Alicyclobacillus sp. SO9: one gene and its partners. The protein of the gene in region 2 interacts with the protein of the main gene of each other region in a pairwise test. Links are inferred from orthologs where the notes say so. Each region holds a gene or a part of one and is shown on either strand. Other genes may lie near its edges.

Region 1 (4,093 bases), 1.5 Mb from region 2 along the record:
CAAGAAGCACGACGTCTTTCACGTCGCCTGTCAGGACGCCTGCCTGAATGCCTGCACCAAGAGCAACCACTTCGTCAGGGTTAACACCTTTGGAGGGGTCTTTTCCAATCAACTTTTTGATGGCCTCTTGGACGGCTGGAATACGGGTCGAACCGCCGACCAACACAACCTTATCCACCTGGCTTGCAGAGAGACCGGCGTCTTTGAGCGCCTGGCGTGTCGGACCCAGGGTTTTTTCAACGAGATCGGCTGTAATTTCGTCAAATTTTGCACGGCTGATATTGACTTCCAAGTGCTTCGGTCCGGTGGAATCTGCTGAAATAAACGGCAGAGACACAGTCGTTGTCAGGGTAGAAGACAATTCTTTCTTGGCTTTTTCACCAGCATCCTTCAAACGCTGCATCGCCATGCGGTCCTTGCTCAGGTCAATTCCGGTGTCCTTTTTAAAGGAATCAATCAGGTAATCCATAACACGTTGGTCAAAGTCATCGCCGCCCAAGTGGTTGTTACCGCTGGTGGCTTTTACTTCGAACACACCGTCGCCCAATTCGAGCAGAGAAACGTCAAAGGTACCGCCGCCAAGGTCGTAGACCAAAATGGTCTGATCGCCGTCCTTGTCAAGACCGTACGCCAGCGCTGCCGCCGTCGGTTCATTCACAATGCGGAGGACTTCGAGTCCTGCGATTTTACCGGCGTCTTTTGTAGCTTGGCGCTGGCTGTCACTGAAATACGCGGGCACCGTAATAACGGCCTGAGAGACAGTCTCGCCCAGGTACGCTTCTGCATCAGCTTTCAGCTTCTGCAGTATCATCGCGGAAATCTCCTGCGGTGTGTACTTGCTGTCGTCGATTGCAACCTTTCGGTCTGTACCCATATCCCGCTTAATGGAAATAATCGTACGGTCAGGATTGGTAATGGCTTGCCGCTTTGCAACGTCGCCCACCAATCTTTCTCCGTCTTTGCTGAATGCAACAACGGACGGCGTCGTCCGATTTCCTTCTGAATTCGGAATTACGGTGGATTCTCCACCTTCCATAACAGCTACGCAAGAGTTTGTGGTTCCCAAGTCAATCCCAATTACTTTTGCCATGTGACGATATCCTCCTCATGAAAAGTTGACGCTTTGCGCCAAATCTTGATGGCGTAATTTAATTAGCTGGTCACTTTGACCATTGCAGGACGCAACACTTGCCCGTGAACTGTGTAGCCTTTCTGCAGTTCGGCTAGAACCACTCCCGGTTCTTTCCCTTCTGCGGGCTCCTGCATGACTGCCTCATGTACCTTTGGATCAAAAGGCTGGTCCACAACATTCATCGGCTCTACGCCGTGTTTCTGTAAAACATCCACCAATTGTTTGTGAACCATTTCGATACCCGTCTTCAATTCAGATATATCGCTATCGCCGGCAACAGCGTCCAATGCACGCTCAAAATTGTCAACCACCGGCAGCAGCTCTTCAAGCAACTTTTTGGTTGCAAACTGCTTTAAATCTTCTTTTTCCTGGCGAGTCCGCCGACGGAAATTGTCAAAATCGGCTTTTGTACGCAGAAGTTGCTGCGTCAAATCATTGATTTGAGCATCTTTCTCATCAGGCTGAGCAGACTTTTCTTCTGACGATTCACCAGTTTCATTCGACGCATCTGATCCGTTTTCTACACCAGCGCCCTCGTTCACACCCGACACATCGTCGGTATCGTCTGACTCAGTTACGATTTCTGCTTCGAAAACCTCAGCTTGCTCCTCTGTGGAGGCATTGTCATGTTCTGAGTCTACACTTTTTTCACCATTCACTGGCTGAGACGTTTTCTTCTCGGTGCCGGCGTCCTGCTTTTTTTGTTTGGATTTCATGAAAAGCCATTACCTCCCAAGACAAGTCATTGCCGCAAGAACAAAGACGGATACCTGCCTATTTACAAGAATTCACGAAACAAGCGCGACAATGAACCAGACGTGTAGTTCAAAATCTGCATGACCCGCGAGTAATCCATGCGAGTTGGACCGACAATTCCGATTCGGCCTACCGGCACACCCGAGAGTGTATAGTCCGCTGAAATAACCGTACAGTCCTGCAGGGTCGGGAACGGATTCTCCTTACCAATTCGCACTTGGATTCCTGTTTGTTGCGGCAGCAATTGTTCAGCTGCTTCAGCCCGCTCGAGCAGTTCGAGCAAAGGCCTCACTTTTTCTACATCCCGAAATTCCGGTTGAGCCAAAATATTTGTGGTTCCATCCACGTACACCTTGGCATTCTGATCTGGAATATTCGTGAATCCATCCAAAAATTCCAGAGCCCCTTCATACCGCTCCATAACAGCTGATAGTTCGGCTGATAATTCACGGTACATTTTTGAGCGAACCTTTGACAGCGGCGTGTCTGAAATTTTGTCATTTAGCAGATTCATAATCTGGACCACATCGTCCATATCCATATCAGGTGGAATTCGGACATGCTTGTTCAGTACATTTCCCGTATTGGTAACCAAAATCGCCACAGCTTTCCCCGAAGCGAGAGGAATTAACTGCAACTCACGAATGGTTTCCTCCGACATTTTCGGACCTAATACAATGGAAGTATACTGAGTCAACTGGGAAAGGACTGTCGCTGTCTGCTGCAAAAGCCGCTCAATCTCATCAATACGCTGACGAAACAATTCACGCAGAGCGCCTACGTTGACGATGTTCAACGTATCCTGAGCCAACAGGTTATCGACGTAGAACCGATACCCCTTCTGCGACGGAATGCGCCCAGCAGATGTATGAGGCTGGTCCAAGTACCCCAGTTCCTCTAAATCCGCCATCTCATTCCGAATGGTAGCGGCACTAAAATGAATTTGATGGTGCTTTGACAACGCGCGCGAGCCAATCGGTTCAGCGGAGAGCACATAGTCCTGGACAATGGCGCTCAAAATCAGTTTCTGGCGTTCTGATAACACCGCTGTTCCCCCTCACGTCAGCCGTCCCTTTTACTTTCGTTAGCACTCTCTGTCGTTGAGTGCTAAGCTGACACTTTTGACAATAGCAAGTCACTGGCAAATTGTCAATTGTCCAACAGGGCCCCCACAAATTCTTCAAAAACCAAATTTGCGATGGGCCAAGCCATGGGCGTGAGGCGGAGCGTATCGTCCGCCCATTCAAGCAAACCTTGACCTTCCAGTCGTTCAATCACACTGCGGAACAACTCCAACATGCCAGTTCCGTGTAAAGCTCGAAAGCGACTGTCTGAAACACCTTCTCGAAGCCGGAGACCCAGCATCATAGTGTTTTCTGCATACTCCTCCGCCGTAACCTCATGACTGTCTGCCACAGGGCGTTTCCCGTTTCTCACGGCATCAATGTACTGAGAGAGGTGTCTCGTGTTTTCATACCGCGTTTGCATCACATAACCGTGTGCACCCACACCGGCAGCCAGGTATGGTTCGTTGTGCCAATAGACCAAATTGTGAACAGAGGCTGCCCCAGGCAGAGCAAAGTTACTGATTTCATAGTGCTCGTACCCTGCGTCTGTGAGGAGTCTGCGCACCTCTTCATACATATCTGCTTCCGCATCTTCACCAGGCAAGGGCAGCATCCCCTGCTCCTGCCAATCGTGAAAGGGTGTCCCTTTTTCAACCTTTAACCAATAGGCAGACACATGTTCAAGGTTGTAATCCAAAAAGCGCTGAATTGATGCTCTTACATCCAACAAAGTCTGGTCCGGCAGACCGAACATCAAGTCGATGCTAATCCGTTTAAAACCGGCACTTTGCGCCATTCTGATGCTCTTGTCCACAGTGTCTGCATCGTGCAGCCTGCCAATGGCCAGAAGCAGTGTATCATTGAAAGTCTGCGCCCCAAAGCTGATTCGATTGACGCCGTACTGCCGCAGCATCCGCAGTTTCTCTTCTGTGACTGTCCCTGGATTCGCTTCAATCGTAAATTCTGCGTCCTCCTTTAACTGAAAGGAGTCCTGAATCCCCTTCAACAGACGCTCCAACTGCTCCACGGACAGCAAAGTGGGGGTTCCTCCCCCGATGAAAACCGACTTAAGGGGGGTTGTGTGCATTTCCGACAACCACTTCAACTCTTGAAGCAAAGCATCCAGATACGTCTCACG
Region 2 (5,626 bases):
AGAAATGTGGCTTGTGGGCTGACGTGAACCCGTATCGTCCGGACGGCTTCCTGCCCAACCGCGGACAGGAACTACTTTTGGATAGACGATGACTTCTGACGAACCGGAAAAGTGCTTTTTTCGCTGTTGCAGACCAAATACGTCACCGGATTCCAATTCCGTAGAACCAATTCGGTATGCGCCTCGTTTCAGCGCATGTATGCGATAATTCAGTTCCAATTCCCTTGTCCACAAAGGCTGAATGACCCGCTGACTGTCCTCTGCGTGAAACACCCATTGCCGCGGCAAATCCTCTGTCACGCGCAACCACAGTGTGGGCCACCATCCTTCTCGAAAAACCCGCACTCGGACGGTCACACTCTGCCCTGCGGACAACCTAGTTGCAGAAATCCTCCGCCGTACCGTTATACCGCGCAGATTGAAGAACCATGTCCCCGCCTCGTACAGCAGCACAATGCAATAGAAATAAAGCAAAAACCACGGTATAAAGGCACCTTCAACCCGTGCGAAGATGAATAATCCAACAAGCAGCAGGCCAGCGCCTGCCGTCCACAATGAGACACGCCAAGTCATCTGCGTCCGGCTCCCTGCACCATCGGCACCGCAACACTGGCCACAAGTTCAGAAACAAGCTGGCTAACATCCAGTCCTGATAAACGGGCGTCTGCCGACAATAAGACGCGGTGTTGGAGCACATATGGTGCCAAATAGCGAATATCGTCTGGAATGACATAGGAGCGACCAGAAACAAACGCGAGTGCTTGACTCGCCTTAAACAGTGCCAGACTCGCGCGGGGACTTGCACCTAAGTAAACGCTCTGATGAGTTCTGGTGGCCTGAACAATGTTAACCAGGTAACCGCGGACTGCATCATCCACATGAACCTGTGCCGCACGCTTGCGCCAGTCCAAAATCTGTTCCGGACTCGATACGGCCCCCAATGACTCAATTGGATGACCGGATTCCTGTCTCTCGAGAATACCAAGTTCTTCCGCTACAGAGGGATACCCCATCGTAAACTTCAGCAAGAACCTGTCTAGTTGAGCCTCTGGGAGAGGAAATGTTCCCTCAAATTCAATTGGATTTTCCGTTGCCAAAACAAAGAAAGGTGTAGGCAACCTGTAAGTTTCGCCATCGGCTGAAACATTTCTCTCTTCCAAAGCTTCGAGAAGCGCGGATTGGGTTTTAGGAGACGTTCTGTTAATTTCATCTGCCAGCACAACTTGGCCGAAAATTGGGCCCGGACGAAACCTGAATTCCTGCGATTTTTGATTGTACACAGAAACCCCTGTCACGTCTGAAGGAAGCAAGTCCGGCGTAAATTGGATGCGTCCGAACTCGCATCCCAAGGACCTGGCGGTCGCTCGAACGAGCATCGTCTTCCCCACACCTGGAACATCCTCAATCAGGCAGTGTCCGCCTGCCAGCAGTGCGACCAACACAAGCCGAACCACATCTTCCTTACCAACAATCACCTTAGATATATTCTGTACTACAGGAATAATCTCGGAATTCCATGCATTAAGTTCCGTTTGCTGACTCACTCCCAATTGTCCTCCATTCCCCACATTCAAATTAAACCCAGATTTAAAAATTCTACTCTACTTCGAACCCACGCTGTGTGCGCAGCCGGAATTGCATGAAACTGCATCAAAGTAAGATAAATGCCAAGGGACCACCCGCATCGCGAGGTCCCTGTAGTCAGAATCCGGTTTTGTTTGCAAGTCACTTTATGATATCTACTATAACACGAAAGCGGGCAAAGTCCTTACCGGTTTCTCTACTGAATTCTACTTGGAATTCCAATACTTTCCATCTGTTTAAAAGATTATGGATGGACGAACTGCAGGGGATTTGTAGACTGACTGCTTGTCACACCGCCCCGGCCAACTTGGAAATGCAGATGCGGTCCGGTCGACAGACCTTGAATTCCCGCTCCAATAGTGGCTAATGGTTCTCCTGTGTGAACAATTTCGCCAGCGTGAACATCAAGCCCAACAATATGCCCGTAGATCTCCATCAAATTGCCGGCGGATTCAACGACAATCCAATGACCATAACCAGAAGCCGGTCCAGCGTACAGAACTTGTCCAGATGTGGCGGCAACAACTTGTTCTCCGCCAGATGCGCCGGGAATGTCTACGCCAGGGTGGAAGTCTTTGTGCCCCCACAGCATCCTCCAGCCGTATGGTGAGCTAATACGATGTACGGTCGGGACTGGCCATGTCCAGCCTGTGGCACTGCCGTGATAGGCGCGGGCAGCAGCCTTTAAGTGGGCAATTTTGGAGGCAAGTGATGACAAAGCTTCGCTCTCTTGCTTCAGATCTGCTTGTGCCGCAAGTTTTGCACTGTTAACCTGTTTTAACAGATATGCCTGCTGCTGCTGCTTTTGCTTCTGTTCGGAACGCTTGGTCAGAAGTGCCGCATAGACGCGTTTCTGAATCGTCTGTTGCGTTTCCAACTCTTTGTTTTTGTTAGACAGGTCTTTCTTTGTCTTTTGAATCTGTTTGACTATTTTCTTGTCTTCTGCTGCAATGCTTGTCAAAAGTTCGAACCTGCTGAGCATTTCTGAAAAACTGGTGGATGAAAAAAGAACCGCCAAATACGATGCGTGTCCGTCTTCATACATGATTTTCAGACGTGATTGCAAAATGCCATACTGTGTCTGAAGTTTGGTTTGTGTCGTAGTAATTTCATCTTTTAATTGCGCAATTTGTTTCGTACGTTTATCAATGTCTGCTTGATTCTGGCTGATTTGCTGTTGTAAGTTGGATAACTGGACTTGTAGCGTCTGAATTTGACTCTGCAACGAAGCTGCGCGAGATGTCAAAACCTGAATCTTCTTCTTTGTCTGTTGTTTTTGGTTCTTCAGTGTCTGCGATTTGTGTTCGGCTTGCGTCAACGAGTTTGCATAGGCAACGGATGACAAAAGCATGCCCGCGGTAAGAGAGACAGAGGACAACATAACTAAAGCACCTTTAAGCGCCACGGACGAGATTCACCTCTTTAGTGTTTTGATACAGTCGTAGTGAGGCCGTTTGGCGGGCTGTGTTGGGGAAAACACAGCCTCATCTCGTACACGTTTCGACGAATTCGGTCATTTTCCTCCCATAACTCACCGAAAACCTTGACCTTCGAGAATTTTCCCAAGAATTCTTCGCAAAATTGTCTTCGTCGTCTGTGCTTTTAACGCGCTTAGACTTATTTGGTCTTCCAGAACAACCAAAGCTTAGCTACACAAAAGGGAATCGCCCCGCAGTTCATTTCTGAACATGCGGGGCGGTTCCCTCAAAACCAAAACCATTTATGTCAACGTCCAACGGGACGTAGGTAGTGCGGGATAGATCCCATGCTGACGGCTGACTTACATCATGCCGCCCATGCCGCCCATGCCGTCCATACCTGCTCCGGCAGCGCCGCCCTTATCCGGCTCTGGTTTGTCAGCAATGACAGCTTCCGTGGTCAGGAACATGGCTGCCACACTGGCTGCATTTTGCAGAGCTGAGCGAGTGACTTTCGCAGGGTCAACTACACCGGCACCAATCATGTCTACCCATTCACCTGTTGCTGCATTGTAGCCAACGCCGACTGCTTCTTTCTTCAATCGTTCCACAATGATTGAACCTTCGACACCAGAGTTATTGGCAATCTGGCGTACAGGTGCTTCGAGAGCCTTCCGAACCAGATTCAAACCAGTCTCTTCATCGCCTGTGACATCAACGCTGTCAAGTGCCTTCAGCGCGTTGATGAGTGAAGTACCGCCGCCAGCGACAATACCCTCTTCAACTGCAGCGCGCGTTGCGTTCAATGCGTCCTCGATGCGGAGTTTCTTTTCTTTCAATTCGGTCTCTGTAGCTGCGCCGACTTTGATGACTGCAACACCGCCAGCCATTTTCGCCAAGCGTTCCTGCAGTTTCTCTCTATCGAAGTCCGATGTGGTCTCTTCAATCTGATGTTTGATTTGACCCACTCGAGCTTCAATCTCAGCTTGGTCACCTGAGCCGTCAACAATAATGGTGTTTTCTTTGTCGATGCGGACCTGGTGTGCACGGCCGAGTTGCTCCATGGTCGTATTCTTCAGTTCGAGACCCAGTTCTTCACTGATAACCTCTCCACCTGTTAATACTGCAATGTCCTGCAGCATGGCTTTGCGGCGGTCGCCGAATCCGGGAGCCTTAACGGCGACTGCAGTGAAGGTACCGCGCAGCTTGTTGACAACCAAGGTTGCAAGTGCTTCGCCTTCGACGTCCTCGGCAACAATAACGAGCGGTTTCCCTGCTTGAACAACGCGTTCCAGAACAGGCAGCACTTCCTGGATGTTACCAATCTTCTTGTCCGTGATGAGGATATAGGGGTCTTCCAGGAGGGCTTCCATCTTGTCGTTGTCAGTAACCATATAAGGTGAGATATAACCCCGGTCAAACTGCATACCTTCAACAACATCGAGTTCGGTGTTGAATCCTTTAGACTCTTCAACAGTGATGACGCCGTCTTTGCCGACTTTCTCCATTGCGTCAGCAATCAGGTTGCCAATCTCGTCATCACCTGCGGAAATTCCTGCAACTTGAGCGATGTTTGAGCGTCCCTCAACCGTTTTTGCAATCTTAGCAATTTCACCGACTGCAGCGCTCACTGCTTTCTCAATTCCCTTGCGCAGAACCATTGGGTTCGCACCAGCAGCAACGTTCTTCAGGCCCTCGGTAATCATAGCTTGTGCCAATACGGTAGCGGTTGTCGTTCCGTCACCAGCTACATCGTTGGTTTTGGTTGCAACTTCCTTCACCAGTTGAGCACCCATGTTTTCGAAAGCATCTTCCAGTTCAATTTCTTTCGCAATGGTTACACCGTCATTGGTGATAAGAGGTGAACCAAATTTTTTCTCCAACACCACATTGCGACCCTTGGGGCCGAGGGTGACCTTCACGGCGTCTGCCAGAGCATCTACACCGCGCAGCATTGCACGACGTGCGTCTTCACGGAACTTCATTTCTTTTGCCATGAACTTTTACCTCCCTTAAATATGTAGGCGTAAGTACGCCTGAAAAAAGTTGCAGCCCTGGATGGCTGATTGTACTTGGTTGTTATTCCACGATTGCGAGGATATCACTTTCACGAAGAACCAGGACATCTTCGTCATCTACGGTAACTTCAGTTCCTGCGTATTTGGAGAAGATGACCTTATCGCCCACTTTTACATCGAGCGCAACTCGCTTTCCATCTTCATAGCGGCCTTCGCCTGCCGCAATCACTTCGCCTTCTTGCGGCTTTTCTTTGGCGCTGTCAGGCAGCACAATGCCGCTGGCAGTTTTTTCTTCCTTTTGCACAAGGCGTATTACAACCCTGTCGGCCAATGGTTTCAGCATGTCAAAACCCTCCTCAATAGTCGTAAATTCCATGTCCTTCTGGGACCTTGTTAGCACTCGACCTACGCGAGTGCTAACACCAATACATATGATAATCACTGTAGACTCGGTTTGCAAGAACCTGCAGCAAATTTTTTATAGTGCATGTCCAAACCGTGCCGGGTCAATACCGTGAACGTAAAGTGTCCAAAGCCAAAAACAAAATGACTACTGCTTGAACAATGAGTACTGCGCGCCTATTCGTCATGCTCAGAAGACGATGT
Region 3 (4,154 bases), 1.7 Mb from region 2 along the record:
AAAACTTCGATAGAGTGGGAGCAAGGATGGAGATGAGGAGATCCTTTTTCGTCTTGTAGTGACGGAAAATGGTACCTTCGGCCACTCCAGCCTTGCGGGCAATCTGGCTTGTCGAAGTTGCCGAATACCCCTGTTCCGCAAACATTTCCACGGCAGCTTCGATTATCTTTGCTTGCTTTTCTGTCATTTTGACTTCCTTATTGCTCTCAATCAGAGAGGACACCCACTCTTCCATGTTAGCGCTTGGTCTCCTTTTGTAAATTCCGGGTTTCGCTTAATTGTTTGTCTGGTCGTATGCCGCATAGTACTTACATTGGTTTAGTTTATCAAAAAACGTGCTACACTTTTCGGTATTTACGTAGCGCGATGACGTTTAGTGTCATAAAAACAACTGAAAATGCCAGCAAAACAATCAGATCCCTTTTCAAAGAGAGAAGGCCCTGTCCTCGAATCATAATGTTCCTCATGGCATCTGCTCCATAGTACAGCGGCATCAGTTTGCTTAACCATCTAAGCCACGTCGCCATGCTATCCATATTCAGCAGCCCGGAAAAGAAAACCTGAGGAACGATAACGAGCGGAATAAACTGCATCATCTCAAACTCGGAGTTTGCAAAGGAAGATAGAAAGATGCCTAATGTGAGGGCGCTCATAGACAGAAGCAGCGTCACGACAAGCAATGAGACGAGTTGCCCGTTCATCATCATACCGAGCACGTCTACTGAAAACCAGGCAATTAAAATCGCTTGAATGGCAGTGAACACACCAAATCCCACGACGTACCCGGCGACGATTTCCCATCGCCGAATGGGTGTGGCGATGAGGCGCTCTAAGGTGCCTGTGGTTCTTTCTTTGAGAAAAGAAATTCCTGCAACAAGAAAGACAAAGAAGAAGGCAAAAAAGCCAATCAGCACAGGTCCAAAGTTGTCAAAAGAGGACATGTCACCAGACCCGTACAAGTACTGTATTTTTGGCAGTACTTGTGACGCCGAGTTTCCAGAGAGGATCTGCAGCGATTTTTGCACAGTAAGAATTACTGCTTTGTTTTTGGAAGGATCGCTGCCCTCCAACACAACAGTTGGTCTGCCGTCACCGCCACTGATGTAAGCATCTAGCCGTTGAGACTTCAGGGCTTCCATGGCATTCTTAGCAGTTGCGTAGGACGATACCTGTACCTTTTGCTGAATCAAGCTTTGCTTGATGGGGGGTGGAACGTTTACAACACCGATTTTGGGATGATACGTGTTGCCATTGAAGACAAGTGAAATCAAGGTCAAGATAAGAATCGGCGCGAGAAGCATCAGGGCGATTGTTCGCTTGTCGTGCAAAAACTGATGCCAGATGCGTGCAACCAGTGCGAATACCCTCATTTCGGAACACCTCCGTAGTAGAGGAATGCTTCCTCAATGGATGCACTGTTTGTTTCTTGTTTCATCTTTTCTGGCGATCCCGCTGCAATCAACTCCCCATCCCGAATCATCCCCAACCTGTCACACTTCTCTGCCTCGTCCATGACGTGCGTGGTGACAATAATTGTGGTACCTGTCTCACTCATAGTGTGGAGTTCGTGCCAGATGGAGAGGCGTAAAACGGGATCGATACCTACGGTGGGCTCATCCAGAATTAAAATTCGAGGTCGATGGAGCAAGGATATAGCGAGGGATAACCGCCGTTTCATGCCGCCTGAGTAGGCGGATACAAGCTGCTTTTTGGCATCGGACAATTGCACTAATTCCAGTACCTCGTTTATGCGCAGTTGTTTAGCACTTCCCTTTAGGCCATAGAGGGAGGCAAAAAACTTCAAGTTTTCCATAGCCGTGAGCTCCGTATACAGTGAGTCCGATTGCGCCATATAACCGATGGTTCTGAGCATCGAGAGTTTTGGCATGAGCACGCCGCTTACCGAGACCGTTCCGGCAGTCGGCTTATCTAATCCAGCAATCAATCTGACAAGTGTTGTTTTGCCCGATCCGCTGGGTCCGAGAAGACCGAAAATCTGAGCCTTGTCGACGTCTAGACTGATATCTCGAAGGACAACCTTCTTTCCGAATGTTCGATGTACATGGCGTACTTCAACACTCTTCGTCACCCCATCACGCCCCATTATAGAATGTGAGTACTCACTCACTTTTGCTGCTAACATACCAGCAAGACAAAGGAGTTGTCAAGATGGATTCCGCACGTGAGTCATGCTACATTCTAGTAGGGTTTGTGGGACTGTGCAGGATGGAGGTTACATAGTGCAATCATCAGTGATTGAGTTTCATGGTGTTGATAAGAAATTTGTTGAGGGCGAGACAACTCGGTTGGTTCTTAAGAACATAACAGGTAGTGTACCTGAAGGGGAAACACTTGCATTGGTAGGACCTTCTGGGGCAGGTAAGAGTACACTCTTGTCACTATGCAACCTGTTGTTGACCCCCGATGCCGGCCAAGTGGTGGTTCTGGGCAAAGAGATTCGCGAATGGTCTATTCCGCAATTGAGACGAACTGTGGGGATGGTGTTTCAGACTGCGACGGTATTTCCCGGGACAGTTTACGATAACTTGAATTTGGGGCCCAAATTACGCGGAGAAAAAGTTGATGACGCGCAGAAATGGCTTCACGCACTGGATTTGCCTCAGAATTGGCTGTCACGAAACGCTGAAGAACTGTCAGGCGGGCAGAAGCAGCGCATTGCTTTAGCCCGAACCCTGGCCAACCGCCCGAAGATACTGCTGTTGGATGAGGTGACGTCTGCTCTTGATCCCACTTCGACACAAATTGTTGAGTCTCTGATAATGAACTGGAGAAAAGATACTGGAGGAACTGCCTTATGGGTAACACATCATTTACATCAAGCACGTCGACAGAGTACTGAGACTTGGTTCCTCGAAGATGGAGAATTGGTGGAAACGGGTCCGTCGGAACAACTGTTTACGGACCCTAAGGACGGCAGGACTCGAACGTTCTTACTGCAGCAACATGGCGGAGATGTCAGCCATGTTGACTCAAAGGATGATGTACAGTCAGAGGCAACCACCGCTGAGACTCCTCAACTCAAATCGGAAGGGGAGTCTATGAAATGAGCTTTGTGTCGCTGGGATTTACTCTCGCCTTTGTTGCCCTCGCCCTGATAGTGGCTGTGTGGAGACGACTCGGTATTGAGCGCGATTTGGTGATAGCTGTGATTCGTGCGACCATACAGTTGCTTGCTGTCGGCTATATTCTGAAGTTCGTGTTTACTGCGAAAACACCAGTTTACACCATTCTGATGGTTCTCCTCATGATTGGGGTAGCCGTTATGAACGCTAAAAATCGAGGGCAGGGTCTTCGCGGGATTTGGTGGAGACTCGCTATTGCGATTACGCTGACGACAGTCTTTACCGTTGGTTTTTTGCTGATTGTGCATATCATTCCATGGCAACCGAGATATGTAATACCACTGTCTGGACTGATGACAGGGAACTCGATGGTGCTGTCATCTCTGTTTCTCAATCGGCTGGCTTCTGAGACCCGTGCTCGAAAGGAGGAAATTAACGTGCTGCTCTCACTGGGCGCTGCTCCTCATCAGGCTGCACAGCACGTTGTCAAGCATTCCATCAAGGCCAGTATGATTCCTACAATAGATACGATGAAAACCATTGGACTTGTGCAACTTCCGGGCATCATGACCGGGTTGATTCTTGGCGGTGCAGATCCAATTCAAGCGGTGCGTTACCAATTGCTGATTATTTTCGCCTTATTGAGCGCCGCAGCTTTAACCAGTGTAACCCTAGGGATTTTGACGCAAGATTCGCTCTTTAATCGGCACCAGCAGGTTATCGAGTCGTTGCAGCGAAAAGAGGCCTAGCAAGCCAAGCCGGCTAGGTCAGGCTAGGTCAGCGGTGCGATTAGTGACTCGAAAGATCCCTATCAGCCGAAGTGGCGATGCGATAATGATCTCAAAGATCGCTAATGCTACCTGGCAAAGATATTAGTGTCATGAAAGGACACTAATATCGGTGGAGTCAGGGGGGACGTGGGTGATAGGGCGCAACGGGATCCCTAATGTGGACGGCTGATTGGAATAGTGATCGAATCGATCACTATTATTTGACCAGGCTCGAGATAGGGAGCGAAAGGATCACTAACCAACGTCATGAGGTACGAACTCGCCAAGATTCACGACCGCA

What was found.
Region 1: the proteins of groL (region 2) and grpE interact in binary tests that used the Escherichia coli proteins (3 or more experiments, as listed by UniProt). The link is inferred for Alicyclobacillus sp. SO9 from one-to-one orthologs.
Region 3: the proteins of groL (region 2) and GI364_RS14530 interact in binary tests that used the Escherichia coli proteins (3 or more experiments, as listed by UniProt). The link is inferred for Alicyclobacillus sp. SO9 from one-to-one orthologs.

What each region holds. Positions count from the first base shown.
Region 1 is NZ_CP066339.1:3,250,935-3,255,027, forward strand. The notes cover bases 1-2,752. They hold grpE (nucleotide exchange factor GrpE), read right to left. Parts: upstream 1,849-2,752; coding sequence 1,153-1,848; downstream 1-1,152. Other genes in these bases: dnaK (molecular chaperone DnaK), read right to left, coding at 1-1,090; hrcA (heat-inducible transcriptional repressor HrcA), read right to left, coding at 1,911-2,752. In the rest of the region: more of hrcA, read right to left, coding at 2,753-2,933; radical SAM family heme chaperone HemW, read right to left, coding at 3,038-4,093. UniProt on the Escherichia coli protein: Participates actively in the response to hyperosmotic and heat shock by preventing the aggregation of stress-denatured proteins, in association with DnaK and GrpE. It is the nucleotide exchange factor for DnaK and may function as a thermosensor.
Region 2 is NZ_CP066339.1:4,777,579-4,783,204, forward strand. What follows is about bases 2,683-5,626. They hold groL (chaperonin GroEL), read right to left. Parts: upstream 5,000-5,626; coding sequence 3,365-4,999; downstream 2,683-3,364. Other genes in these bases: GI364_RS22290 (murein hydrolase activator EnvC family protein), read right to left, coding at 2,683-2,989; groES (co-chaperone GroES), read right to left, coding at 5,082-5,363; tatC (twin-arginine translocase subunit TatC), read right to left, coding at 5,600-5,626. In the rest of the region: GI364_RS22280 (DUF58 domain-containing protein), read right to left, coding at 1-573; GI364_RS22285 (AAA family ATPase), read right to left, coding at 570-1,544; more of GI364_RS22290, read right to left, coding at 1,829-2,682.
Region 3 is NZ_CP066339.1:3,089,161-3,093,314, reverse strand. Bases 1,342-4,154 are described here. They hold GI364_RS14530 (ABC transporter ATP-binding protein), read left to right. Parts: upstream 1,342-2,240; coding sequence 2,241-3,068; downstream 3,069-4,154. Other genes in these bases: fetB (ABC transporter permease), read left to right, coding at 3,065-3,832; GI364_RS14535 (ABC transporter ATP-binding protein), read right to left, coding at 1,367-2,089; GI364_RS14540 (ABC transporter permease), read right to left, coding at 1,342-1,370. Outside these bases: GI364_RS14545 (TetR/AcrR family transcriptional regulator), read right to left, coding at 1-235; more of GI364_RS14540, read right to left, coding at 339-1,341. UniProt on the Escherichia coli protein: Part of the ABC transporter complex FetAB, which is probably involved in iron export and enhances resistance to H(2)O(2)-mediated oxidative stress. Probably responsible for energy coupling to the transport system.